Regions from separate parts of the Uliginosibacterium flavum genome, predicted to be linked through region 1. Evidence: predicted binding sites of a transcription regulator. Region 1 holds the regulator's gene; the other holds the start of a gene.
The links. Region 1 encodes LexA, which represses DNA repair genes until DNA is damaged. Its sites were predicted from a motif close to ACTGTATNTANATACAGT; they were not measured.

Region 1 (14,336 bases):
AATCAGGAAATACCATGAAACTAAAGCTGACTTGTCTTGCCGTGGCGCTGACGCTGGCGTCTTCCTCCCTGTTTGCTGCAGAACCCAAAGCGCTCGGAAAAGTTAATGGCGTGCCGATTTCTGCTGCTGTTGGCGATCTGATGGCAAATGAGCAAATTGCGCAGGGAGCGCCTAACGACGAAGCGCTGCGCCGCGCCATCAAGGAGGAGCTTGTGCGGCGTGAAGTTCTGGCCCAGGAAGCGAAAAAGCGTGGTCTGGACAAAAAGTCTGACATTCAGGTACGCGTTGAAATGGCGCGTCAAGGCATCCTGATTGCGTCCTACATCAACGAGTGGGCCGTGGCCAACCCCATATCGGATGCGCAAATGCGCAGCGAATACGAGCGTCGCGTCGCTGACATGTCCAGTACCGAACACAAGGTGCGCCATATCCAGACACTCACTGAAGCAGATGCTCAGGCCGTGATCGCCAAATTGCAGAGCGGCGCGAAGTTTGCAGATCTGGCCAAGGACTCCGTCGATGCCGGCTCCAAGGATAATGGCGGCGATATTGGCTGGGTTTCTCCGAAAGGCCTGCCCCAACCCTTCGGTGATGCCGTGACAAAGCTGGAAAAGGGCAAGTTCACCACCGTCCCGGTACAAACGACCTATGGCTTCCACGTGATCATGCTGGATGAAACCCGCAAGGCAGTGCCGCCGACCTTTGAAGAAAAGAAAAACGAGCTGCGTCAGTATCTGGAACAGCAAGCTCTGAACGCGCACATCAAGACTTTGCTGGCCAAATCAAAAGTCGAATAAGCTCAGGATTGCCGGGGCCACGTGCCCCGGCACAAACTTCATCGCGCATGTTTGAATCGGGATAAAAATGGGGTTTCTGACAGGCAAGCGCATCCTGATTTGCGGGCTGCTGAGTGATCGATCCATCGCCTACGGGATTGCCAAGGCCATGCATCGCGAAGGCGCGGAACTGGCATTCACTTACCAGAACGAGCGTTTGCTTGAGCGCGTCACCGCAATGGCAAGAACTTTTGACAGCACCCGGATATTTCCCTGTGATGTGCAGGACGACGCACAAATTGCCGCGCTGTTCGATGCCATCAGCCAGGATTGGGATGGTCTGGACAGCGTGGTGCACTCGCTGGCTTTCGCGCCGGGCGAAGCACTAAAGGGCGATTTTCTGGAAGGTCTTTCACGCGACGCGTTCCGGATCGCCCATGATGTAAGCAGTTACAGTTTTGCCGCTCTGGCCAAGGCCGCACGTCCCTTGATGCAGGGCCGCAATGGCTCGCTGCTGACCCTTTCGTATCTGGGCGCGGTGCGCACCCTGCCCAATTACAACGTGATGGGTCTGGCCAAAGCCAGCCTGGAGGCGTCGGTACGCTATATCTCTGCAGCCGTGGGCCCGGAAGGTACACGCGTGAACGCCATCTCGGCTGGCCCGATCCGTACCATGGCCTCTTCCAGTATCGGAAATTTCGGCAAGCTGCTGACCCACACGGAACAGCAAGCGCCGATGCGCCGCAATGTGACGATTGAGGAAGTCGGCAATGCGGCAGCATTCCTGTGTTCAGATCTGGCGTCGGGAATTTCGGCCGAAATCATGTATGTCGATGCGGGTTTCAATGCTGTAGCAATTGGTAACGAGCAACCAATCTGATTTTCAGACTGGCCAATAAAAAAACGCTGCGCTAGGGCAGCGTTTTTTTATTGGCGAAGAATGCCGCTACGGATTCAGCGCAACAAACCCAGACGCGCTTCTTCATATTGAGCCAGCAAGCCCCAACTGCGCCCGCGCCGACGTACAACCTCAAGAATCGCCATCGGCTTGATGCTGAGTCGGGTACCGCTGCGCATCGTGGGTTGCATCATTTGCAGGCTATTGGGCAAAGCGTTGTGGAAGAGGTTTTTCATGAGAGGCTCCAGAGTCAAATAGGGGGCAGGAATCAATTACGGGCAAAGCCGTCGCGGATCAGGCCAACGGCAATCCCCTCGATCGCCAGCGAACTGCGTTGGGGATCAACCAGAATCGGTGAGAAATCAGGGTTTTCGGCGATCAACTCGATAATTCCGCCGGGCTGACGTTTAAGGCGTTTGACCGTCACTTCGTCATCCACGCGGGCTACCACAATCTGGCCGTCGCGCGCTTCGTTGCAGCGATGCACGGCCAGCAGATCGCCTTCAAGAATGCCGGCGTTGATCATCGAAAGCCCGCGTACGGTGAGCAAAAAATCGGCTCGTGGCGAAAACATCAGCGGATCGACCGGATAGTGACGCTGGATATGCTCTTGCGCGAGAATCGGCGCGCCTGCCGCAACCCGCCCCACCAGAGGCAGGCCGAAGCTTTCTTCGGCTTTTTCGCCACCCTCCTCCTGGATCAAGCGAATTCCTCGGGCGGAACCTGATTCGAGACGGATCACGCCTTTTTGCGCCAAAGCACGCAAATGGCTTTCTGCCGCGTTCGGCGAGGCAAAACCGAAGGCCGCAGCGATCTCGGCACGTGTGGGCGGCATGCCATCGGCGGCAATCCGGTCACGGATGAAGCTCAGGATTTCCTGCTGACGACGGGTCAATTCAAGGCTCATGACAAACTCGCTCAACAAACTGTATGTACGTACAGTACTGTAGTTTTGAACAGTTGTGCAAGTAGTATTTTTGTCAAAATATGCATGTGCGAAAAGCCGCATGCTGACTGCCTCTACAAGCATATGCCTTGCAAAGTCCTATGGGCACTGGCTGTACAGACAGGCCGTCTGGAGAAGCCCGCCCTACTTGGCTGCCAGCAATTGCACCTCGGCATAGGCAGTACGCTGCGGCAGGAAGATGCGGGAATCGACGGCCTCTTCGTAGCGCTGGATCTGATAGCCGGCCAGGCCTTGCTCGCGCGCCAGCGTCTCGGCGCGACGGGCGAGTACATAACGGGCTTCGCCATCACCGCCCAGATGCAGATACTGCATGCTGAGTTTGTAAAGCACCCGATTGTCAGGCAGGCGGGTTTCGACGATTTCCCAGTTCGGTGCGGTGGGATCCGTCACCATATAAACAGCCGCCAGCAGCAGACCAACCTGCACGATATCGGCATGCGCTACCGCATAGCCAGGGAAAATCCGCAAGGATCCCTTCGGGATAATCGAAGTCCTTCCCGGCAGGTCGCCGGAAAGACTGCTGCAGCCAGTGACGCTCAGTAGCAGCGTGAGGATCCAGCGCTTTTTCATCACATCAGTACCTCATGAAATGAAATTAAACAGCGACAGGCCGGAAATCTTGGCGAAAGTATTGCGCGCGGCCTCCAGATAAGTCTGCTGCTGCTGAAAATCAGAAATTGCCGAAACATAATCCAGGCCGACCAGACTTTCCAGACGATCCGCATACTGGATCTTCAGATCGTCGCCGACGTTTTGCAGCGCCTCCACCTCGACTTGCCGCGAACCGCTCTGGGAGCGCAAGCGCGACACGTTTTCCATTGCATTGTCGAGCCGCCCCAATGTGTCCGCCACCATCTGCGAGTAGCCAGGGTCACTCGTATTCTCCAGGCCCACCACGAACTGTTTGAGGGTGCTGAACATGTCGCTGGAGTCGCCCGGGGTCATCTGGAAAGTATCTCCCGTCGAAGGCGTTCCGGAGATCGCGACCTGAATCTCGGTTGTCGCGGCATTGCCCGGATCGGGCAAACCGATGCTCTGTCCTGAGGTGTAAACCCCGGAAGCCAGGGGAGCACCTGTCATGCCCGGATCTGCCACAGTGTCATACACATCGTAGGTCGTGGCGCTGCTGAACTTGATGCCGTAATGATCGCCCGTATACGCTGCTGGCCCCGATACCGTGCCATCGCTGACAACGGCCGTCGAAGAACTGGTGCTGCTGGTAAAGACCCCGTTGACAGAGCCAATATTCATGAACAACTCGTTGCCATTCACGCTGACCGGAATCTGCCGGGAATTGGACACAAGCAATGTGCGCACCCCTTGATCACCCTGATAGCTGACGCCCGACAGGTTGCCCGAAAATGCTTGGGTATCACCCTTGTAGCCGGAAAATTGATAGTCGCCAGACGCATCCTGATTATTGGCCAAGGCGAGCAAACTATCGAATTGCGCCTTGATATCCGTCGCAATCGATTGCCGATCGCTCAATGTCAGTGTTCCGCTATTACCAGCCTGGACAACACGCTCGCGCACGTAATCCAGCACATCATGAATTGCACCCAATTGGCTATCGAGGCTCTTCAGAGTATCCACCGCAGTGCCCTGATTCTCCTTCTGCACGGCCAGATGCGAGATTGACTGCGACACCTCCAGAGCACGTGCTGCCGCCACCGGATCATCGCTGGGCGCTACCACCCGCCGGCCGGTGGATAATTGCTGCTGGGTATGCAACACGTCGATCTGCTGGCGATTGATCGTCGCCACGTTGCTGTCATAGATGAGTGAAGTGCTGATTCTCATTGCATCACCCCATGATGGAAAGAATGTCATCAAACAGGGTGTTAGCCACCCCGATGCAGCGGGCTGCTGCCTGGTAAACCTGTTGATAACGCAACAGATTGGCCGCCTCTTCATCCAGATTCACGCCAGAGAGGCCCTGCTGCGCCTCTGTCGCCTGATCCAGCAAACCCTGCTGCGCACTGGCATTGACTTTGGCTTCGCTGGTCTGGCTCCCTACCTCGCTGACCATCTGCGAATAGGCAGAACCAAAACTCGTAGTGCCACCCAGCAGGCTTTTAGCCGACTGCAGCGAATAAAGAGCATTGGCATTGCGTCCGTCTTTGGTGCCACTCACATTGGTGCTGATCGTAAAACTGTCACCATTCGCCGGTCGGCCAGAAAGCGAAAATGTCAGATTCGGGTTCGTCAAGGTAACGCTGGCGCCCACCGCATTCGTCGACGGGTTGTAGGCAATTGTGGCAGGCACAGCACCAGTCACGTTGAACTGGTTGAGTGTCGAATCAAAAGTCAGCGTGATCGGAGTGGCAATATGCGCTGCCGCAGCAGGCAGAATCCCCGTCAGGCTGAGCGCCACCGGCTGCGTCAATGAGCCCGTACCGCTGTTGGTATTCGCTGCACTGGCAGCGACCGGTGAAGCCGCAGCGATCAGACGCGTATCCTGAATCGCCACACTGATATTGGCAGCAGCATAACGAGTGGGTTGAATCAGCACCCGATCGCCGTTCGCCATCGTGCCGGCGAAGGACAAACCGTCTACGGATGCCGGCAGCGTCGCGCCGCTATAGACCACGCCGCTGTCCGAAGTGCGGGTCAGCGAATAATTCGTACCATCGTAGGCAAGCACATAATCGTCAGCCGTCAGCCCGCCGACATCGGAGATCGTTGCCGTAACCGCAGCTGTCGAAGCCAGGCCAGTCACGAAATTCGGCAAATTTTGCCCTGCCGGTGACAAGGCCGTGAAATAATTGCCGCCCATCGCTCCGTCGAGGTCTTGCCCCAGCCGGTGCTGGGCGTTGAATTCCGTCACCAGGCTGATCGCAATACGCCCCAGTTCGTTCTGAGCCTTATCCAGCGAATCGCTCCGATAACTGAGCAGGCCACCCAGCGTCCCGCCGGAGAGCAGGTTCTCCGGGATGGGCACTACACCTCCGCCGATCAACTGAACCCCGACCGTTGAGCGAGTCGGATCCGTCGTCGATGGCGTCGTCGACAGCTGGAACACATCATTGCCCATCACCAGCGGCTGGCCCGAGCCAATGAACACATTGACAGAGCCATCGCTGTTACTGGATGTCGTCGCCTTGATCTGTTGATTGAGCTGGGCAACGATTGCATCGCGCTGATCAAGCAGATCATTGGCCGGAACATTCGGCCCGGCTGCCTGCGCCGTCACGATCTTCTGATTCAGGCTGGCAACCTGCTTGGCGAGTGCATTGATGTCGTCAACTGACTGACCGATCTGGGTTTCAACACCATCGCGAACTTCCTGAAAACGGCTCTGCATGGCCTGGAAGCGGGTCGCCAACGCTTCCGACGTCGACAACATGGACTGCCGCGAAGGCACACTACTCGGATCAGCGGCCACTTGCTGTACGCCACGAAAAAACTCTTCCAAAGCGGGCGTAAGGCCCGCCGTGGCGTCAGAGAGCAGATTGTCGACTTGCTTGATCTGGTTGTAATAGGTCTCGTACTCCACCCGAGAACTATCCGCAGCCAACACTTGTGCCGTCAAAAACTGACTGTAAATCCGCTTGACCGTTGCAATCTCGGTGCCCTGACCGAAGAAGCCAACACCGGTAAACATCGGGTCAGCCGTCGTCTGCACCACCTGCTGGCGGTTGTAGCCAGTGACGTTCGCGTTCGAGATGTTATGGCTGGTCGTATTCAATGCTGCCTGGGCGGCATTGAGTCCGGTAAGTGAAACGCTGAGAAGGCCAGCCATGATCGTGTGCTCCTGAAGCAATCTACGACCATGTATCGCAATACTGATGCCAACTCCGCTCCGCGGCCGGACAATACTTTCAAGTCATTGTTTTTATGTGACTATTTTTTTAAAGTTTACACTAGAAATGCACGCATCGCCTGCGGACAGATCGCCTCTCGCGAGTCGAGACGGCAAGAATTGCCGGTCCGACTCATCCCCTCCAAGAGCCGCTCCGGACGGGCCTCTCCAGCCATGTGTCGCGCACAGCGGCATCCCGCGCGGCTCTGCAGGCAGGCCGCTAAAAGATCAGCGTGGCCGGGCTTCCCAGATTTTCTGCAGGCGTTTCACGCTGACTGGCATCGGTGTTTTCAGCTCCTGCGCGAACAAGCCGACGCGCAGCTCTTCGAGCAGCCAGCGGAATTCGACCAGCTGCGGGTCGGTGACGCAGCCGCGCTGCATGGCGATCCATTCGCGTTCCCACGGCCCGGCCAGGGATTTCCATTCGGCCATCAGCTGCACGTCGCGGCCGGGATTGGTGCGCATCTTGTCGATCCGCACTTCGATGGCCTTCAGGTAGCGCGGAAACAGCGCGAGCTTCTCGAAGGGCCAGAACACCAGGAAGTTCTTAGGCAGCAGGCGACTCACCTGCCCTTGCACATCGCTGAGCAATTCGGGGAAGCTCTTCAGGCTGGCGAAGCGTTTCTGCAGCGAGGCATGCTCCGCCACCAGCGTGCTCACGAGTCGCATCAACTCCTGTGCGACCAGACTGACGCGGGTCTTGGCTTCGAGCACGCGCTGGTTGAAATCCGTCGGGTTCACCGGCACGGGGTCCATCAGGCAGGTACGGATCAAGGTCGCCTCGACCAGTTGCGCCTTCAGTTCGATATCCGTGCCGAAGGGCATGAATTGCAGCGCCAGTTCGCGCAGGCCCGGTAGGCGTTCCACCGCGCGCACCTGGTCCTTCATGGCCAGCGCAAACAGCCGCACCATGCCCTTGCGATGCACGCGCGCAGCTTCCTCTTCTGTGTCGTAGGGGCGCAAGCTGACCGAATCGCCATCGTCATGCAGCGCCGGGAAACCGATCAGATTGCGCCCCGCCACCTTGACTTCCAGCAGCTCGGGTAGTGGGCCGAAGCTCCAGCTCGTCAGGCCAGAGAGGTGCGCGGGTTGGTCTTCTTCAGCCGGAATGCCTGCAGAGCCACCCGGGGCCGACTTGTCCGCAGCACCTGCCTGAAGAGGCTTGCCCGATGCGGCTTTCGAGCCTGCCTCGTCCTTGCCTGCTACATTCAACGCGGCAAGTTGCGCGCCCAGCGAGCCGGCAACCTGCGCCGCACGGAATGCCGCCGCAGCCATCTCGCGCAAATGCAGACGCAGCTCGGCCAGATCGCGCGATTGCTCCAGCACGCGGCCATGCTCGTCGATCACGCGGAAATTCATGAAGCAGTGCGGATTCAGGTTTTCGGTGCGGAAGCTGGCCATATCCAGCTTGTAGCTGACGCGCTCTTCCACGAAACGCTGCAGCGTCTTGATCAGCGGCTCGTCCGGTTTGTACTCACCGGCGTCGACGAGTTCCAGGAAGGCCCGTGTGCTCTCGCTGATCGGCTGCAGGCGATGGCGGTGGCGCTGCGGCACGGTCTTGAGTAGCGCCGTGACCTTCTCTTCCAACATGCCCGGCACCAGCCATTCGCAGCGATTGGCCGGCACCTGATTGAGCATCGCCACCGGCACGGTCAGCGTGACGCCGTCATCGGACTCGCGCGGCTGATGCACGTAGCTGAGCTTGAGCTTCTGGCCCATCACCTCGAAATTCGCGGGGAATTTGTCGCTGGTCACGCCGGCCGCCTCGTGGCGCATCAGCTGCTCGCGTTCCAGATGCAGGCATTTCGGATTGGCGCGCTCGGCCTGCTTGCGCCAGGCTTCGAACATCCGCAGATCGGTGACTTCGGCCGGAATCTGAGCGTCGTAGAAGGCCTCGATCAGCGCGTCATCGACCAGCAAATCGGGCCGGCGCATCTTCTGTTCGAGGCGCTCGATCTCGGTGATCAGGCGCTGGTTGTGCTGGAAGAACGGCATGTTACGCGCCGCCGCTTCGTCGATCTCGCCGCCGACCAGGCCATCACGGATCAGCAGCTCGCGGCACAGCGCCGGATCTTCTTGGTCGTAATTGCAGGCGCGCCGGGCGTAGAGCGTGATGCCGTGCAACACGCCGCGCTCCCAGGCGCGCACGGCGCCCTTGGCCTTCTCCCAGTGCGGCTCATACACGCTCTTGCGCAGCAGATGCGCGCCGACTTCCTCCAGCCATTCTGGCTCGATCTTGGCGATGCAGCGCGCGAAGAGTTTGCTGGTATCGATCAGCTCGGCGGCCATCAGCCAGCGCCCGACTTTCTTCGCCATGAAGGAGCCCGGATGCGGCCAGAACTTGATGGCGCGCGCGCCGTTGAAGGCACCGACCCAAGGGCCGCTCGCATCCTCGATCTTCGAGCCGACATGCCCAAGAAGCCCAGCTAGCAATGCTTTGTGGATAGCCTCGTAGGAAGCTGGCTTTACGTCTGCCTTGGCGGGCACTGCGTCCTTCGCTGGCTTCTGTTCCGGCTTGTCGGCCTTCGGTGTCTTGTGAATCCAGCCATGCTCGGCACACAGCTCGTGCAGTTGCGTATGAATGTCGCGCCACTCGCGCATGCGCATCCAGGACAGGAAATTGGTTTTGCACCAGGCTTTCTGTTTGTTCGAAGATTCATGGCGCCAGACTTCATCGGCCGCCAGCCACAAATTCCAGTACCAAAGGAATTCGCTCTTCGGCTCCGCCTTGTCGTCGGGTGCCACGCGGAATTTCGCATGCGCCTGATCGGCTGTGCCGGGCTGCTCGGGCGGGCGATCACGCGGGTCCTGCACCGACAGCGCGGCGGCAATAACCAACACCTCGCGCAGGGCGCCACGATCCCGCGCAGCCAAAATCATGCGGCCAATCTTCGGGTCGAGCGGCATCTTGGCCAGCTCGCGGCCTATCGCTGTGAGCTCATTGCTGTCATCAACGGCGCCCAGCTCGTTCAGCAACTGGTAGCCGTCAGCGATCATGCGGCCACTCGGCGCATCAATGAAGGGAAAATCTTCCACCGCGCCGAGGCGCAGGGATTTCATGCGCAGGATCGCGCCGGCCAGCGAGCAGCGCAGGACCTCGGGCTCGGTGTGATTGGGACGCCGGTTGAAATCCTGCTCGTCGTACAGGCGGATGCAGATGCCGTCGGAGACCCGGCCGCAACGCCCGGCGCGCTGCTTGGCCGCACTCTGTGAGATCTTCTCGATCTGCAGCTGCTCAACCTTGTTGCGATGTGAATAACGGTTGAGCCTCGCCAGCCCGGCATCCACCACATAACGGATGCCCGGCACCGTCAGCGAAGTCTCGGCCACATTAGTCGCCAGCACCACGCGGCGCCCATTCGAGCGCGAGAACACGCGCGCCTGCTCCGGCGCCGACTGGCGTGCAAACAGCGAAAGAATTTCGGCGCCGGGCGGATGATCCTTGCGCAAGGCTTCGGCGGCTTCGCGGATTTCGCGCTCGCCCGGCAGGAAGACCAGCACATCGCCGGGGCCGACGCGTTGCAGCTCGGCCACCGCCTCGACGATGGCTTCGTACAGGTCGCGATTCTGATTACGATTCTTCGGCGCCGACACGCGCACGCCGGCACGAATCAGCGGCTTGAGAACGGGATCGTTTTCCTCTTCTTCGATCGGGCGATAACGCACTTCAATCGGATACAGGCGACCGGACACTTCGATCACTGGCGCAGGCTTGCCATCAATAGTGAAATGCCTGGCGAAGCGTTCAGCATCGAGCGTGGCCGAAGTCACGATGACTTTCATGTCCGGGCGGCGCGGCAGCAATTGGCGCAAATAACCCAACAGGAAATCGATGTTCAGGCTGCGTTCGTGCGCCTCGTCGATGATCAGCGTGTCATAGGCGGAAAGCGTCGGATCACCCTGCGTCTCGGCGAGCAGGATGCCGTCAGTCATCAGCTTGATGTAGGTATTGGGCTGGCTATGATCGGTGAAGCGAACCTTGAAACCGACTTCGGTGCCCAGCTCGCTGCCGAGTTCCTCGGCAATCCGCGTGGCGGTGGCGCGCGCAGCCAAGCGACGCGGCTGGGTGTGGCCGATCAGGCCGGCAACCCCGCGCCCGAGTTCGAGGCAGATCTTGGGAAGCTGGGTGGTCTTGCCGGAGCCAGTCTCACCGCAAACGATGATGACCTGATGCTCGCGGATCGCCTTGGCGATCTCTTCGCGTCGCTGTGTGACCGGCAGCTCGGCCGGAAAGCGCGGCTGCGGCAGCTTCTCAAGGCGAGAAGCGCGAGCGGCAATGGATTTTTCGAAGCGCCCACGTAGCGCTTCAGGCAGATCGGCAAGCGCACGCGGCCTCGACTTCAACTCGCGCAGGGCGCGGTGCAGAGCGAGGCGATCGCGGGTTAATACGAGGTCAAGCAGATCCGGAGCAGACATCCAGCAGCGCGCTAATCAGGCAAAACAGGCAGGGGCGCCATTCTACCTGCGGGGGCTGGACAAAGAACTGTCCTGGCCCGGATATTAGTGGCGACGACGCGGAGGAGGAGGACCACCAGCGCCACGACCTTCGATATGGCGGAACGTGATGCGGCCCTTGGAGAGATCATAGGGCGAGAGTTCCAGCGACACTTTATCGCCAGCGAGAATGCGGATGTGATGCTTGCGCATCTTGCCGGAGGTATAGGCAATCAGTTGGTGACCGTTTTCCAGGGTAACGCGGAAACGCGAATCCGGTAGCACTTCGTCTACCACCCCGTTCATTTCAATCAGCTCTTCTTTGGCCATGCGTACTTACCAGACAGAAAATGGAAAAAGAAAAATAAAAAGCCCGGCAAAAGCCGGGCTTTCCGGTAAGTCGGAATGCAGCGGGCAGCGCGTTAGCGCCTAGCCTGCTGCACGCTCCAACCTTACTCGGCCTCGCGAATGTTCGCGGCTTGCTCGCCCTTCGGGCCAGTAATGATGTCAAAGCTCACGCGCTGATTTTCTTGCAGCGTCTTGAAGCCCGAGCCTTGAATGGCTGAGAAGTGGGCAAAAAGATCCTTGCCGCCGCCATCGGGAGTGATGAAGCCGAAGCCCTTGGAATCATTGAACCACTTCACTGTACCTGTTGCCATGTCTTGTATATCCTGAAAAAATTAAAAAAATTCGGGGGACGCCCCCAGAGCGGATGCTCTGCGAAGCTCAAGACAGCGGGATGATGAAGGAGAAAATTTCCGGAGAACCGGGCACTTACGCCGGACAACAGCAGCACAACTTGAAAATCGCCCGCAAAGTATGCACATTCCTTCCGGACAATGCAAATGAAATCGACAATTCATTTACGCACGCTCCTGAAACCGCTCATTCTGCATTGCTCTCTACAAGAGGCTTAAGCGGTCATCAATCTCACATCCAGTTTATTTCGCGATCACCTGTAAGGATTCCGGCGCTGCCCCTGTCTTGTCGCATGAAGGCTTGGAAATAGCCTCGGCCAGCAGCGCATCCGGCACTGCGGCACCTGACAGGAGAGATTTACATGACCAAAACCGCCCTCGTATCCGCATCCCTTGTTTCCATCCTTGCACTGGCCGCTGTTCAGCCAGCCTTTGCAGCCGACGCCCCACAGGAAAAATGCTACGGCGTCGCCAAAGCGGGAGCGAATGACTGCGCCTCGGCAACGGGCGCGCATTCCTGCGCGGGTCAATCGAAGAAAGACAATGACCCGAACACCTTCAAGCTTGTCGCCAAGGGTACGTGCGAGAAGATGGGCGGCATGATGATGGCGCCGAAGAAGTAATTCGGGCCGCCGGGGCCGCCACGGGCGGCCCCGCTCCCAAGTCATCATGATCAACACACTCAAACCTCTCAGCATCGGCATCGGCCTGCGTGCGCCGCATTACCGCGCTGTGCTGGATGAGCTGCCTGCGCTCGATTTCCTTGAAGTCCACAGCGAAAATTTTTTCGCCGCTGGCGGAGCCGCCCTGCACACGCTGCAAGCCGCCCGCGCGCATTACCCGATCAGCCTGCATGGCGTTGGCCTATCGCTAGGCTCGGCCGATGGCCTGCGCGAGGTGCATGTCGACAGACTCGCGGCGCTGGTTGAACGCATCGAGCCCGCGCTGGTTTCCGAACATCTGTGCTGGGGCGCGATTGATCAGTTGCACATGGCTGACTTGCTGCCCTTCCCCACGACCCGTGCCACGCTTGACCTGCTCTGCGAGCGTGTCGATGCGCTGCAGACGCGCCTGCAGCGACGCGTCTTGATCGAGAACATTTCGGCCTATCTGCGCTTTCATGCCTCCGAACTGAGCGAGTGCGAATTCCTCGCCGAACTGACCCGCCGCACGGGCTGCGGCCTGTTGTTGGACATCAACAACCTCTACGTCAATGCACAGAATTTCGGCTTTGATCCGCTCGCGGAATTGCGCCAACTGCCGCCAAAGGCTATTGGTGAAATCCATCTCGCTGGCCATAGCCAGGGGGAACATTGCCTGATCGACACGCACGGCAGCCCGGTGTGCGAGGCAGTATGGGCGCTGTACCGGGCCGCCCTGCAGCATTGCGGCCCGGTGCCGACGCTGATCGAGCGCGACACCGACATCCCGCCATTACCGGAACTACTGGCTGAAGCGGCACATGCGCGGCAAATCATGCTGGAACAGGAGGCGGCCTGTGTCTGAGCTGCTTGCCACTCAGCGCGCATTTGCGGGCGCTATCCTGAATCATCAGGCTGAAGCAGGCCTGCTGGATTTTCTCGCCGGCAATCCCGAACACAATGCGGCGCTTATCGCGGTGTATCGCGGCAACGCGGTGGCCAACACGCTAGGGGCGCTGCGCCTGGCTTACCCGGTGAGCGAACAAGTCGTCGGCGAGGAATGCTTCGCCGAGCTGGCACGTCTGTATTGGCGCGCGCATCCACCCCAAAGCGGCGATCTCAACGAATATGGCGAGGCCTTTGCCGCCTTCATCACAAGCGTCGAAGAAATGACCGAGCTGCCTTGGCTGTCCGATCTGGCGCGTCTGGAATGGGCAGTGCATCAAGCCAGCATGACCGCCAACCATCTGCCCATCGGCATGGCAGCACTGGCTGGACTCACGCCCGCGCAGCTCGCCGTCAGCCGTCTGTGCTTACAGCCAGCGCTTCAACTGATCGCCTCGGATTGGCCCATCGCCAGTATCTGGCTGCAGCACCAGCCCAACCACGAGGGCGAGCTCGATCTGACCGGGCGTGGCGCAGAAGTCGCCCTCATCCATAGAGAGGAGCTTGCAGCCTTCGTCTGCAGCCTACCCCCTTGCGAAGCCTCTTGCATAAAGGCTTTGCAAGCAGGCTGCCCGCTGGAGCAGGCCCTGTGCGCCTCTGCAGACATCGACCCTCAATTCGACCCCAGCAGCTTTCTGCAACGCGCCTTTGCGCAAGAATTGATCATCGGCATCACGCCGGGAGAAACCCCATGAACATCCCCAAACTGCCTCCCGCGCTGCTGCGTGCCTATGGATTGACGCTTGACGCCCTGTGCGATGCGCTGTTGCTCGGCATTCGCGCCTATATCGTGTGGGTTTTCTTTCACGCTGGCCTGACCAAGATTGATGACTGGAGCAGCACCACTGCGCTGTTCCAGTACGAATACAGCGTGCCGCTGCTGCCGCCCGCCATCGCTGCAATACTGGGGACGGCGGGTGAATTGCTTCTGCCACCGCTCCTGCTGCTTGGCTTGGGTACGCGCTTTGCCGCACTGGGCTTATTCATCGTCAATGCCATGGCGGTGATCAGCTATCCGGCGCTGTGGGATTTCGAATGCCCGGCGGCGATTCAGTCGCATTTTTTCTGGGGCGCACTGTTACTGGTTGTGTTGACGATGGGCGGCGGACGTCTTGCTGCAGACCACTGGCTGCGCCGGATGTGCAGCCTCAAGAGCGCACAAAAAGATTGATAAT
Region 2 (14,336 bases), on a different contig from region 1:
GCCGCCCTCGAGCTGATACACCGTCAGCCCACGATCCAGCAACCAGGCGCTGGTCTTCTCGCAGCGGATGCCTCCGGTGCAATACATGGCCACACGCTTGCCCTCGCTCTTCCACTCATCCAGATGCGCCTCAACATAACGCGGGAAGTCGCGGAAGTTATTCACCAGCGGATCGATGGCCTTGTTGAAGTGACCCAGACGGAATTCAAAACTGTTGCGGTTATCGATCAACACCACATCATCCTGCGCAATCAGCTCGCGCCATTGCTGCGGATTCAGGTCGATACCGGTCTGCGCAGTCGCATCCACACCCGGCACACCCAGCGGCAGAATCTCCGCCTTCAGCCGTACCTTCATCTTGCCGAAAGGTGCCGTCCTGCACGGGCTGCGCTTGAAATGCAGGCCAACGAATTTTCCCGCCAGACGCGGATCGGTCGCCAACTGACGCTCGAACGCATCCAGCGCCAGCGCACTACCTGCAAGCATGCCGTTGATGCCCTCACCCGCCACCAGGATGCTGCCAAGCAAACCTTCGGTCAGCTCACACAGGGTTTCCACCACTGCCTCGGGATCAGGCAGGGCAACGAATTTGTAAAAGGAAATGTGAAAAATCGCCGACTCGGGCGACAAGGTCTCTGGGGTAGGCATGTCTTGTTCTGGGCTAACGGGGGCGCGGCGATGATAGCCGCTATCGCGCGCCAGCGGACAAACACATGAAGAGCCGCATGCAGCGGGCGTCTTCGAGCAGGCCTGTTGCACAGCCTCACCCCGCCTTGCTGTGCAGGCAGGCACGCTGAAGAACAAGCAGCAGAAAGCCTCTTCAGGCCGAGCCTCTCAGCGCCCCAACACAGCACTACAGACAAGAAAAAGCCCACCGTTTTTCCGCCGGCGGGCTATTTCACTATTGCCTGCGCTTCAACGCCGGATCAGATAACGGATGGTCGGGCCATCCTGCTGAATTTCCAGCACTTCATAACCGTGATTCTTCGCATCCAGCGGAATGTTGTTGATGGACTGCGGGCAGTCGCTGACCACCTCCAGAATCTCGCCGGGTTTGAGCTGCGGCATAGCTTCCAGCGTGGCGACCGCAGGATAAGGACAGGGCTCACCGACCATATCCAAACGATAGTCGGGAACGTAAACGGGCTTGTTCATACAGCCTCCTTGGCAAGGGTATCTTTTGCGGCTTTACGGGCGAAGAAGTGTTTCTCCCAGGCCAATACGGCCAGCATGGCCAGCGCGAGCAACAAATAAGTCACGATCAGACCACCTTGCGGACCGAAGACTTCCAGCAGATTGGTCTTGGGATAGCTGGTGGCAAGCGCCGGGGCAATGTCATCCCACATGGCGGCCAGCACGGTGGCGCCGATGATGTTGCCCAGCCCGACCCACCAGTAATGCACCTGTCCTTCCACCGCGCGATACATCCAGCCGGTTTCGCAGCCACCCGCCAGCACGATACCGAAGCCAAAGAGTAGCCCGCCGATGACGGCATTCGGCCCCATCCACATGATCTTGGCGGGCACGCCGAGCTGCACGTAGCTGTACACACCGATGGTGCTCACGGCCATGCCGATCAGGATGGCCTTGGCCATCTGGGTGCGGCCGGTGAGCCACAGATCACGGAAGGCCGAAGTGAAACACACCTGCGCACGCTCGATGATCAAGCCGAAGGCCACGCCGAACAAGGCCGCCAACCCGAGCTTGGGTGCAGAAAAGGTGGTAGCGACAGCCCACAAGACGACGCCAACAAATACCAGCATGCCCAAGCGGAAACGCCGTGCGGCGTGATCGGGATGCTGCGTCAGCGGCTGGGCGGCCGACACCTTCTGCAGCTTCACCGGAATGCGAAATACCGGCAGCATGGTGAAGCGCGCACCGAACCAGGAGCCGGCCGCCGCCGTCAGCATGAAAAACCAGGCATGCAGGGAAAATTGCGGAATGCCGGTGAAGAAAGCCGCGAGGTTGCAGCCCATCGCCAGCCGCGCGCCAAAACCGGCGATCATGCCGCCGACGACCGCCTGTACGATGCGGATGCGGTGCTGCGGCATACGCAACTTGACGTTATTGGCCCACAACGCGGCAGAGAGACACCCGGCAAACATGCCGATGATCATCATGCCGTCGACGCGATCCAACGGCGTACCCGCCAGCCCGATCACCTTGAAGTAGCCCCAGCTTTCAGGCTGAGCGCCGAAGGCCTGTAGCAGATGCCCGCCCCAGCGCGTAAATTCGCCAGTCACGGCCCAGAAGGTGCCGGTGATGCCGAAGTAATACGCCGAGAGCACGCCCGCCGCGAGCACCGCAGGCACAGGCGCCCAGAAACGCACCAGATAGTTCTGTTTGAATTCTTGCCAGGTCATGGCGTGACACTCTCTTTCATGTTTCCCAACAAAAAACCCGCAGACATTGCCTGCGGGTTTTTTGATTTACAACCCAACCGTCAGATTTGTGCAGGGCGCGTAGCGAGCGGAGTCGAGGTCGAAACGAGGAGCGGATACGTACGTGAGTACGTTGAGCACCGGAGTTTCGAGATCGGCCCGCGCAGTAGCGCAATGCGCAAATTTATCGAATGACGCGAGCGCCTTTGCCCTTCATTGCAGCTTCAACTTCTTCCACGCGAACCATGGAGGTATCGCCCGGGGTGGACATGGCCAGTGCGCCGTGCGCTGCGCCGTATTCGACGGCAGCTTGCGGGCCCTTGCCTTCCAGGAAGCCATAGGCCAGACCGGAAGCGAAACCATCACCGCCACCGACGCGGTCATAGATTTCCAGGTTTTCGCGCTTCATGGACTGATACAGCTCGCCCTGGTAATAGCACAGTGCGGACCAGTCGTTGATCGTCGCGGTCTTGGCGTTGCGCAGGGTGGTGGCAGCCACCTTGAAGTTCGGGAACTCGGCGACAGCGGTTTGAATCATCTTCTTGAAGCTGTCGGTTTCGATGTTGGTCAGGTGCTCGTCGGCGCCTTCCACTTCGAAGCCCAGACAGGCGGTGAAGTCTTCTTCGTTGCCGATCATCACATCGCAATATTTGGCGATGTTGCGGTTGATCTTCTGCGCGCCTTCTTTGCCACCCTGGCTCTTCCACAGGGAAGCGCGGTAGTTCAGGTCATAGGCCACGACGGTGCCGAACTTGTTGGCCCATTCAACGGCTTCGATCACGGCTTCAGCGGTGTTCGAGGCCAGCGCGGCGAAGATGCCGCCGGTCTGGAACCAGCGCACGCCTTCTTCACCGAACAGCTTTTCCCAGTTCACTTCACCCGGGCGGATTTGCGAAGCAGCCGTGTGGCCGCGATCGGAACAACCCAGAGCCGGACGGATGCCGAAGCCCTTTTCCGTGAAGTTCAGACCGACGCGGGTGTTCTTGCCCAGACCGTCGAAATCGCGCCAGATGACGTGGGACATGTCCACGCCGCCCTGCATGATGAAATCTTCAACCAGCCAGCCCAGGTCGTTCTTCGGCAGAGCCGTGACGACTGCAGCGCGCTTGCCCCAGCACTTCTTCATGGCGCGAGCGACGTTGTACTCGCCGCCGCCTTCCCACACCTGGAACTGGCGGGAGTTACGCACGCGGCCGAAGCCCGGGTCGAAACGCAGCATGACTTCACCGAAGGACACGCAGTCCCACTTGGTTTCGGCGGCAGATTTGATGATCAGTTCAGAAGACATTTTTTATCCTGTGATGTGAGTGGAGTCGATGTTCGTACTGCGGGCCGCGCAGCTTGCGCTGAGCGGCCCGACAGAATTCAAAACAGATTACTTCGCAGCCAGTTCGGCCTTGATGGTCTTGACCAGCTGAACGGTCTTGCGAACGTTTTCTTCGATGCCCTTGTAATCCTTGGCGTCGAGCAGCTTCTTGGTGATCAAGTTGGAACCGATACCGCAAGCAACGATGCCGGCGCCATACCACTTGCGCAGGGACTCTTCGGTCGGCTCGACACCACCGGTGGGCATGATGCGCGTCCAGGGCATCGGGCCCATGACGCTCTTGACGAACTCGGGACCGCCCACGGAAGCGCCCGGGAACACCTTGACGATTTCGCAGCCCAGCTCTTGTGCGTAGCCGATTTCGGTCGCGGAGCCACAGCCGGGGCTGTAAGGAATGCCACGACGGTTACAGACTTTGGCCACTTCGGCGTTCAGCATCGGGCCGACGATGAACTTGGCGCCGTTGGCAATATAGATACCGGCTGTCGGGGCTTCAACGATGGAGCCCACGCCCATGATCACGGACGGATCAGCCTTGGAGAAGTACTTGGTGACTTCAAAAAACACGTGCGAAGCGAAATCGCCACGGTTGGTGAACTCGACGCAAGGCGCGCCGCCATTGGCACAAGCCTGGATAACGCTCTTGCAAACTTCGACGTCCGAATCATAAAACACCGGAATCACAGCCTGGTCCATCATCGCGGCCAATACGGCCATACGGTCTTTTGCAGCCATTGCAAATCTCCTGATTAGTATTAAGTTGCGCCGCAGGGGGAGCGACACGCGGTCCAGCAAGCCCGCGATTTTCCCGCAATAGCAGCCAACTATCAAGGCAAAGACCCTGATTCATCAGCAATATTCCCGGAAAACGGACGATAAAAAGCGGAAGGATGATGTCACGCAAGGCTTTACAGGGATTTGACACAGTGCAAAGCAACTAGTGGAAATCCCGGCTCGTCGTATCCAGCCGACCCAGCCAGGGCGTCAGATCAACCAGGCGCTTGGCAATCAGGTGCACCACCCCGCCCTCGGACTGCAACTGACCGAAGACGCCAAGCAGGCGCGCCCCCAGCAACTCGCGGCGCTGGCGCTCGGCCAGCCAGGGATGAACGATCACGTTGAGCATGCCGGTTTCGTCTTCCAGCGTAACGAATACGCTCTTGGCCGAGCCGGGCTTCTGCCGCGAAGTCACAATGCCCGCGACCCGCGCCAGTGCTCGGTCTCCCGCCTGCATGGCTGCAGACGCAGGCAGGAAGCGCCTCTGCGCGAGGCGCTCGCGCAAAAGGCTGAGCGGATGGGCTCGCAGGCTCATGCCGAGGCTGGCATAGTCCGCCACCAGATTCTGGCCCACGCTGGGCGCAACGAATTCGACCAGCGCTTCGGGCGCCGGCACGGTTTCAAACAGATCGTGCTGCAAGTGCAGACCGCTGACCTGCCAGGCCGCATCACGGCGATGACCGGACAGACCGGCAAGCGCATCGGCCTCGGCCAGGCGGCGCAGTTGCCCGGCCTCCAGCCCGGCGCGCGCAGCCAGATCCGCCACATCGCGAAAGGCGCCCTGCGCGCGCGCCGCCACGATAGCCTGCGCAGATTCAAAGCTCAGGCCGGCCACCTGTAACAGGCCAAGCCGCACAGCCGGCCGGCGGGGCGCACACGGCTCCAGCATGCAATCCGCCGCACTCACATTCACATCAACCGGCAGCACTGTCACACCATGCCGGCGCGCGTCCTGCAGCAGCTGCGCCGGGGCGTAGAAGCCCATCGGCTGGCTATCAAGCAGTGCGCACAAGAAGGCCTCCGGCTCGTGGCGCTTGAGCCAGCCCGACACGTAAGCCAGCAGCGCGAAACTGGCGGCGTGCGACTCGGGAAAGCCGTACTCGCCAAAGCCCTCGATCTGCCGGCACAAGGCATCAGCAAATTCGGCCGGATGACCCTTCGCGTGCATGCCGGCACGCAATTTATCCTTGAAACGCTCGACGTGGCCCTTCTGCTTCCAGGACGCCATGGCGCGGCGCAGCTGATCGGCTTCGCCAGGCGTGAAGCCCGCCGCGACAATGGCCAGCTGCATCACCTGCTCCTGAAAAATCGGCACACCATAGGTGCGGCTCAGCACTGCGTCGATCTCCGGGCTGATACGCGCCACGGCCTCCTTGCCTTCGCGCCGGCGCAGGTAGGGATGAACCATGTCGCCCTGAATCGGGCCGGGCCGCACGATTGCCACCTGCACCACCAGATCGTAGAACTGGCGCGGCTTCAGGCGCGGCAGCATGCTCATCTGCGCACGCGATTCGACCTGAAACACGCCAATCGAATCGGCGCGGCTGAGCATCTCGTAAGTGGCGCGGTCGCCCTCCGGAATGTCGCTCATGCCAAACGGGACTCCGCGACGCTGCGCCACCAGATCCAGCGCCTTGCGGATCACCGTGAGCATGCCCAGCGCCAGCACATCGACCTTGAGCAGACCCAGCGCTTCGAGATCGTCCTTGTCCCACTGGATCACCGAGCGCTCAGCCATCGCCGCGTTTTCCACCGGCACCAGACGCGCCAGCGGCCCGCGCGAAATCACGAAACCACCGACGTGCTGCGAGAGATGGCGCGGAAAGCCGCGCAACTGCTCGGCCAGCGCCAGCCAGCGCGCCACGCGCGGGCTGGTCGGATTCAGGCCGATGGCCGCAAGGCGCTCGGGCAGCTCTTCGCGCTTGTCCCACCAGGCCAGCGAGCTTGTCAGCGCCGACACCTCGGCTTCGCCAAAACCCAGCGCCACGCCCACATCGCGCAGCGCGCTTTTCGTTCGGTAGCAGATCACCGAGGCGGCCAGTGCGGCTCGCTCGCGGCCGTACTTGCCATAGATGTACTGGATCACTTCTTCGCGCCGCTCATGCTCGAAATCCACGTCGATATCCGGCGGCTCATCGCGTTCCTTCGACAGGAATCGCTCGAAGAGCAACTCGGCGCGCATCGGGTCCACCTCGGTGATTCCCAGCGCATAACAGACGGTGGAATTCGCCGCCGAGCCGCGCCCCTGACACAGGATGCCGCGCGAGCGTGCAAACAAAACGATGTCATACACGGTCAGAAAGAAAGGTTCATACGCCACGCTGGCGATGAAGCTCAATTCCTTCTCCACGCCCGCGCGCACCTTGGCCGGCACGCCCTGCGGATAGCGCCGCGCCAGGCCTTCTTCGGTCGCCGCGCGCAGCCAGCTCGTCGGCGTGTGGCCGGGCGGCACCACCTCCTGCGGGTATTCGTAGCGCAACTCCGCTGGCGAGAAACGGCACAGCGCGGCGATCTTCAGCGTTTCGGCCAGCAGCGCTGGCGGGTACAGACGGGCCAGACGCAGGCGCGTGCGCAGATGGCGCTCGGCATTCGGGAACAGCGCCTTGCCGGCCTCGAACAGCGGCGTGCGCAGGCGGATCGCGGTCAGCGTGTCCTGCAGCGCGCGACGGCTGCGCGCATGCATGTGCACATCGCCCGCAGCCACCAGCGGCAACTCGCACGCCGCGCCCAGCGCGCGTAGCCGCGCCAGCCAGCCCGCATCATCGGCGCCGCACAGTAACTCGGCGGCGATCCACAGACGGCGCGGAAAGCGCGCTTTCAACCAGTGGCCGTCGGCTTCTGCGGATTCTTCGCCGGGCAGCCACAGCGCCAGACAATCCGGCACCGCGCCGCTCGGCGAGATTGCCTCCAAGTCACCTCGCAGCAGGCGATAGCTGCCCTTCTCCGAACGCCGTCGGGCCAACGTGATCAGCGCCGACAGATTGCCGTAGCCCTCGCGATTGCACGCCAGCAACACCAGCCGCAAGCCACAGGCCAGCCGGAACTCGCTGCCGATGATCAACTGCGGCGCCGGGATGCCGGCTTTCTCCAGTTCCCGCTGCGCCTGCCAGGCCTGCACGATGCCGGCCAGCGAGCATTCATCGGTGATCGCCAGCGCCCGGTAGCCACGCTGCGCCGCCTGCTGGATCAACTCCGCCGGCAGCGAGGCGCCCCGCAGGAAGCTGAAGCTGGAGAGGCAGTGGAGTTCGGCGTAATCGGGGAGTTTAGACATGAACACGCCCCCTCCCGTCGTCCCCGCGCAGGCGGGGACCTAGTGACTTACCACGCGCGCCCACAGTCGCTGGATTCCCGCCGCAGCCTGCCCTCGAGAGAATTAGTCGGGGGCGGGAACGACGGCTTGCTGTCGGCCGCTGCCGCTCTGCGGATCGCTGGCTCCCGCCGTAGCCTGTGCTCGAAAGAATTAGTCGGTGACATGAATGACGAAAATGCGCATGTTCAACCACAAACCTGCTCCCACAAATCATGCCAATAGGGATTACGTTCCTCAATCAGGCGCAGCTTCCAGTCCCGGTTCCATTTCTTGATTTGTTTTTCACGCGTGATCGCCGAGTCCATGGTCGCGTGCTGTTCGAACCAGACGAGCAGGCTAACGCCATGACGTTTGGAGAACCCATCCACTTCACCATTCCTGTGCTGCCAGACTCGCTTGATGAGATCGGAAGTCACACCAACGTAGAGCGTGCCGTTGCGCTGGCTCGCCAGAATGTAGACACACGGATTCCGCTCTCTCATCACCTCGGCCTCTTCAATCGAAACAAACCATCAAACTCCGTCGCTCCCGCGCTGACAGACGCCCAAAGCAACAGACACCCACACAAACCAGCAACACCGTCGTCCCCGCGAAGGCGGGGACCCAGCGACTCACCGCCCCCCCAAAGACTCTGGGTTCCCGCCTTCGCGGGAACGACGGGAAATTTGTGATCTTTCACGCAAACAGCCCGTGCAACCACCAACCCCGCGCATCGCGAAACACCCACAGCCACTCGCCGCGCGGGCTGCAGGCGACGAAGTAATCGCGCTGCACGTCGCCGATCAGCGCGCGCGCTTCGCGTTGTTCGCCCTGCTCCCACCAGCCGCTTTCGATGCGCGCGGGCCCGGCCAGGCGCAGCAGATTGCCGCCGCGCTGCGGCACGCCATCGCGCTCGCTCAGGGCTTGCGGCGCGGGCAGCAACCACAGGGGCTGCGCACCCGCCGCCAATCCGGCCGCCGCCGGAGCGCCTTCTGCCACGACGCGGCTGGCGCATTCCGGGCGGTGATCGGCCACGGCCGTGAGGCCGTGCACGGCGTCCTTGCCCAGCCGCGCACGCAGGCGCTCGATCACCGGGGCCAGGGCCAGCGCGGCTTCCTGTCCGAAAAGGCCCAGCGTGCGGCCGGCCAGCGGCTGCGGCGCAGCGGCCACCAGTTGCAGGCGCCAGACCTGCGCGGTCAGGCGGCAGCGCTCGATGCGCTCGCGCAGCACCCGTTCCAGGCGCGCCAGATCGGCCGTGGCCTCGGCGAAAGCCAGCGTCAGCACGGTCGGCGGCAGGCCGTCTTCGTGTTCCAGCAGCAAGCTGCACTCCGCCACACCCGCACTGCGTGCGGCGAGCCAGCCGGCCAGACTCGCCATCAGCCGGCGCGCCGCAAACAGCAGCATGCTGGCGTCAGAAACCTTGGCCGGCAGCTCCAGACGCTGCTCGAAATGCTCGGGGAAGATGAAACTCTCACGCAGATCCGGCACCTCGCCGCGCGCCTGCGCCAGCCACAGCGGCAGCGCGCCACCAAAGCGCCGGCGCAATCCGGCCGCAGGCAAGGTGAACAGATCGCCAAGCGCGCGCACACCCAGCGCCGCCAGGGTGCGCGTCGTCGGGCCATCCAGCTCGCCGAGCACCGCCAGTGGCAAAGGGGCGAGCCGCGTCGGCAAGTCGAGCAGGCTCTCGCAGGGCCCGGCGTCCTCGGCGCGCGCCAGCCACTGCGCGCCCAGCGGCGTGGGCGCCACCGCCTGAACGGCCGTCAGCCCCTGCGCCTGCAACTCGGCCAGGGCCTTGTCGCACAAGGCGGCCAAGCCGCCGAACAGGCGCACGCAACCGCCGATTTCGAGCAGCAACTCATCGGGCGGCGCAACGCTGACCTGCGGCGTAAAACCTTCGGCCCAGCACGCCAGCATGTGCAGCAACTCGGCCTCGCGCGGCGCCTGCTGTTCGCGCACGTTCAGCCCCGGCGCCAGCCCCAGCGCTGCGGCCAGACGCAGGCCGGGCGCGATGCCGGCGGCCTGCGCCGCAGCGTTGGCGCACACGACGCGCTGGCGCGCCGTCACCACCACCGGGCCGTCATCGGGCGGAAAGACCTCCAGCGCCAGCAAAGGAAAACGCAAGCACAGCCACAACATGGCTCAGGCCCATGCGGCTTGCGCCACGAGTGGCGTTTGCGCGGGCGCCAGCCGGGCCAGCAGACGCGCCTGCGCCACCGGCCGCGCGACCGGCAGGCACAAAGTCTGCGAACTCAGCGGGCCGCGCCGCTTGAAAACACGCAGCTGCAAACCCTCGGCCGAGCCGGCAAGGTTCAAACGCAAGGGTGCTGGCGAAGCCTGACGCGCAGCCGCCGCCGGGCGAAACACGAAAGCCGGCGCGGGATGGCCTTCGGCAGCCATTTGCAGGCGGCGCAAAGTGCGCGTATCGATCTGCGCCGGCAGCCAGACGAGCAAGGCGCCCAGCGCACCGCTAGCCAGCAGGTGCTCCGCCGCCCAGGCGACTTCCGCCCCGCGCGCCTCGACCAGCAACAGACGCTCCAGCGGCAGCACCGCCGCCCAGGCCGGCGCGTGCGGGCGCTGTGGCGGCGCGATCAGCGCAATCGGCGCCTGCACCGCGCAGGCCTGCAACACCGGCTGCAACAGCGACAACTCACCGATCCCGCTGGCCTCCAGCAGCAATTCGCTCAGCGCCCCGCGCGGCCAGCCGCCGCCCGGCAACTCCGCATCCAGTGCAGCAAAGCCGCTGGCCACGCCGGCCTCGCCCGGCATAGCCAAGCGGTCGCCACGCCAGATGTCGTTGCGCAGCAGAACGGTTTGCAGAGAAGGGGCAATTTGCGCAGCGGCAGCCATGGTTTCCGATCCGGCCTGGCACGCAGGCGCCAGCGAATGCTGATTATTTATACAGTAGTTTTTTACACAGTATAAAGCGCTTCAGCCCGAATGCCAGCCCTCTTTGAAAGCCGCGCGCAGTGGCGCTCTACAGGCAGGCATCCCGAACAGGGCCGCCCAGCATAGTTAAGCCGTTCGTGCAGAGCGTAAAGAGCGAAGCGACTGAAGTCGAAGCATGAAGGGCTGGGCCCCAACCCTTCGACTTCGCTACGCTACGCTCAGGGCGAACGGTGTTTTGGAGGCTTAACTAAACTGCATTACCGCCCAGCAAGGCTTTCAGGCAAGCCCTTGCCCAAGCCGCCGCACTTGATCACCCGTGCTGGAGCAACATGATCACGACGCTATTGCTATGATGCTGGCGTGCTGGTCGCTGAGATCATTTGGCGGCTGTCGCCATGAGCGGACTCTCCGGCAGAGTCCCCAAAATGAAGGAAGCCATTCTTCGCCATTCGGTCGCGCCATAACAGGGAGCACACGCCGATAATTAAAGGCAAACCTGCGCCCTATAACACGTTAGGCGCTTCATCGCAGCGCTATGCGAATCGAGGAACCATGAAAGACAAGCGTTTCGTTGCTGGATTGATCTTTACTGTCGGCTGGTTGGGCTTCTCGCTATACATGCTCTTGACTAAAAAGCAGCCAACAGAGCTGAATGCATGGGGTGATTTCTTTGCAGGGTTCTTTGCACCACTCGCCTTCCTCTGGCTAGTTCTAGGTTACTTGCAGCAAGGTGAGGAGCTTCGCCACAGTACCGAGGCACTAAGACTGCAAGCGGAAGAACTAAAGAACTCCGTCGAGCAGCAGAGTCAGCTTGTCGCAGTAAGTCGCGAGCAGATGCAGCAAGAACTGCGCGCGCTGGAGGATGAGCGCGAAAGACGACGAGACGCAGCGCGACCAAAGTTTATTCCTCAGCACTCCACTACTATACGAAGCGGTGGAACGACTGAATACAAGATTAAGTTGGTGAATGTCGGGAATACCGCAACCAAATTCAGGATGAGAGTCGATCCAGAGCTAGATGGGTTCTCATTTCACAACCAAGCCATCGTCTCCAACGGGGAAGTCATCAGCCTTAGTTTCAAGGCGAGTCCAAACCCAACCATTGCAACCATCAACTACGTAGATGCAGATGGGTTGCCAGGAGAAGTACGTTTCGATCTTAGCGCTGAGGCTGAACGCTTCGTAATTGGTGAGGTTCACCGTGTTGTCTGAAGACAAAGAAAACGGCACATGCCCATAAGAAGCGCCTAACCTTCCATCGAGAGGACGCTTTCCGGCCTACGGCCTCAAAGCGCCTTTCATGTCAAACGTTCAAGCGGCTACTCAGCAGCGTGATCAGATGCCGCCAGCGCGCTGATCAACCAGATGCTCGCGGCTGACCCAATTCTGCGGGCGTCCTGAACCGGTTTTTCAGGAACGGGAATGGCGGCCGGCGTGGGACAATGCCCGCCATGAGTTCCACCTACCCTTCCGACGCCGCCTTCATCGACCCCAGCGTCAGCTGTTCCACCTGCCGGGCCTGCTGCTGTCAGCTGGAAGTGATCCTGATGGGCGAGGACAGCGTGCCGCGCCACCTGACGCATGAAGATGAATGGGGCGGCGAGGTGATGCGTCGCCTCGACGATGGCTGGTGCGTGGCGCTGAATCGCGACACGATGCTGTGCACGATCTACGAGCGCCGGCCGGACGTGTGCCGCGACTACGACATGGGCGGGTTGGCTTGTATCGAGGAGCGCGCGCACCTTGATGCGCCCAAAAACGGCGGCACCGTGCATCCGCTGAAGGGGCCGTTTTAGGCCCCTACCTGAAGAGCCGCCCCCAGCAAGCCTCTTCAGCATGGCATCGTGCGCAGCCTGGCGGGGTGCGGTTCTTCGGGCACCCTGCCCCACATCGCCGTAATCCCTCTGCACCTCGGATCATTCCTTCTCGCGTCCCGTGCAGCGCATGAATGAGCTTTGTACGCTGGCAAACAGACCTCCCGTTTCCTGACTGCGACCATTGCGCCTCGATGTGCGTCGTACCGGCGCGACTGTGCTGCCGGGCACGCAGATCGCGTCATTGCCTGACGGCATCTGCAGCGAGGAATGGACATGAGCGAAATCCGGACGGGACAGGCCCCGGCGCCTTTGACGCGCGAGCAGTTTCATACGCTCTATCAGGTCCGCTTCTACGACCCGGCTTATGCGGTCGAGCAGGAAGCGATTGCCCGCCTCGAAGAGATTGCCTGGCAAGCCATTCAGGACGGGCGCAAGGCGCCGATCACCCAGGCTGCGGGGCCGGAGTTTGCCGACCCGAGCTATCAGATATCGGTGCAGTGGCTGGAAACCCGCAAGCGTTTGCGTCTGGCGCAGGCACGCTGGGAAGACAGCGCCGCGCCCTCACGCGTCCTGCTGATCTGTGGCAGCGCGCGCAACGATGGCAGTTGCGCGGGCGAGAACTCGAAAACCTGGCGTTTGACCGGGCTTGCCCAGCAGATCGTGGAGCAGGCCGGCGTCGAGGCCGATGTGCTGGATCTGAGTCTGGTCACTTCCGAATATGGCCGCAGCATTCAGCCGTGCAAGGGCTGTGTGTCGAGTGCGATGCCGCTGTGCCACTGGCCCTGCAGCTGTTACCCGAATCACGCCCTCGATCACGCCGACGACTGGATGGCCGAGATCTACGAGCGCTGGGTCGCCGCTCATGCCGTAATCATTCTGGCGCCGACTTACTGGTATCAGTCGCCCGGCCCGCTGAAGCAGATGATCGACCGCATGGTCTGTGCCGATGGGGGCAATCCCGATCCGACCACGACTCACGGCAAACATCTGGCCGAAGCCAGACTCATCGAACAACAAGGCTGGGACTACCCCAAGCATCTGGCTGGCCGCGCCTTTGGCGTAGTGGTGCATGGCGACGTGGCCGGCGTTGAAGTGCACCGGCGCAATCTGTGCGACTGGCTGGAGTGGATGGGCATGATCGATGCCGGCGCGGCCGCCAAAATCGACCGTTACATCGCCTACTACGAGTCCTACTACGGCAGCCACGCGGCGCTGGACAAGGACACGGCCATGCAGGAAGAAGTCCGCAACGTGGCGCGCGCGGTAGTCAGCGCGGTCGCGGAACTGCGCGCCGGGCGCCTGAGCCGGCCAGACAAACAAACCCGGCCACCGCGCCCCAAATAGGCCGGCCGCTTCATCCACCCACCCCTTACTTGAAAGGCTTCACCATGACCGAAAAAACCGCCAACGTACATTGGGAAGGCTCCGGCAAAGCCGGCCTGGGCCAGATCAGCACTCAAACTGCGGCGCTCAAGGCTTATCCCTACGGCTTTGCGAGCCGCTTCGAGGATGAGCGCAAAGGCAGCAACCCCGAAGAACTCCTCGGCGCAGCGCATGCAGCCTGTTTCACCATGGCCTTCTCTTTTGCCTGCGAAAAAGCCGGATTCCCCAGCGCCGTGATCGACACCCAGGCCAAGGTGCGCCTGACCCAGCAAGGCGACGCCTTCGTGATCGACCGAATCGCCCTGAGCCTGACGGCCAGCGTGCCCGGGATCAACGATGCCCGCTTCCAGGAAATTGCCGAGCAAGCCAAGCGCGACTGCCCGCTGTCCAAGGCGCTGGCGAGCGTGCCCGAGATCACTCTGCGCGCCACGCTCCAGACCAGCAAAGGTGCCGCCTCATGATTTACGCCGAAGATA

Region 2: a site for LexA is predicted at 10,660-10,677, ahead of imuA (translesion DNA synthesis-associated protein ImuA). Genes of this name have one in related genera too.

What each region holds. Positions count from the first base shown of each region.
Region 1 covers NZ_JBEWZI010000018.1:63,131-77,466, reverse strand. The annotation lists gene ABXR19_RS15430 (peptidylprolyl isomerase) at 15-797, shown strand; gene ABXR19_RS15425 (enoyl-ACP reductase FabI) at 865-1,656, shown strand; gene ABXR19_RS15420 (hypothetical protein) at 1,731-1,910, opposite strand; gene lexA (transcriptional repressor LexA) at 1,943-2,581, opposite strand; gene ABXR19_RS15410 (hypothetical protein) at 2,765-3,211, opposite strand; gene flgL (flagellar hook-associated protein FlgL) at 3,224-4,441, opposite strand; gene flgK (flagellar hook-associated protein FlgK) at 4,446-6,383, opposite strand; gene hrpA (ATP-dependent RNA helicase HrpA) at 6,672-10,859, opposite strand; gene infA (translation initiation factor IF-1) at 10,944-11,207, opposite strand; gene ABXR19_RS15385 (cold-shock protein) at 11,330-11,536, opposite strand; gene ABXR19_RS15380 (hypothetical protein) at 11,617-11,886, shown strand; gene ABXR19_RS15375 (BufA1 family periplasmic bufferin-type metallophore) at 11,938-12,198, shown strand; gene bufB (MNIO family bufferin maturase) at 12,245-13,081, shown strand; gene ABXR19_RS15365 (HvfC/BufC N-terminal domain-containing protein) at 13,074-13,856, shown strand; gene ABXR19_RS15360 (DoxX family protein) at 13,853-14,332, shown strand.
Region 2 covers NZ_JBEWZI010000001.1:380,976-395,311, forward strand. The annotation lists gene trhO (oxygen-dependent tRNA uridine(34) hydroxylase TrhO) at 1-648, opposite strand, end outside; gene yedF (sulfurtransferase-like selenium metabolism protein YedF) at 916-1,155, opposite strand; gene yedE (selenium metabolism membrane protein YedE/FdhT) at 1,152-2,363, opposite strand; gene ABXR19_RS01680 (sugar kinase) at 2,566-3,669, opposite strand; gene ABXR19_RS01685 (bifunctional 4-hydroxy-2-oxoglutarate aldolase/2-dehydro-3-deoxy-phosphogluconate aldolase) at 3,757-4,443, opposite strand; gene ABXR19_RS01690 (error-prone DNA polymerase) at 4,646-7,756, opposite strand; gene ABXR19_RS01695 (GIY-YIG nuclease family protein) at 7,981-8,277, opposite strand; gene ABXR19_RS01700 (Y-family DNA polymerase) at 8,471-9,910, opposite strand; gene imuA (translesion DNA synthesis-associated protein ImuA) at 9,914-10,621, opposite strand; gene ABXR19_RS01710 (hypothetical protein) at 11,213-11,872, shown strand; gene ABXR19_RS01715 (YkgJ family cysteine cluster protein) at 12,112-12,456, shown strand; gene ABXR19_RS01720 (flavodoxin family protein) at 12,751-13,821, shown strand; gene ABXR19_RS01725 (OsmC family protein) at 13,866-14,321, shown strand; gene ABXR19_RS01730 (DsbA family protein) at 14,318-14,336, shown strand, end outside.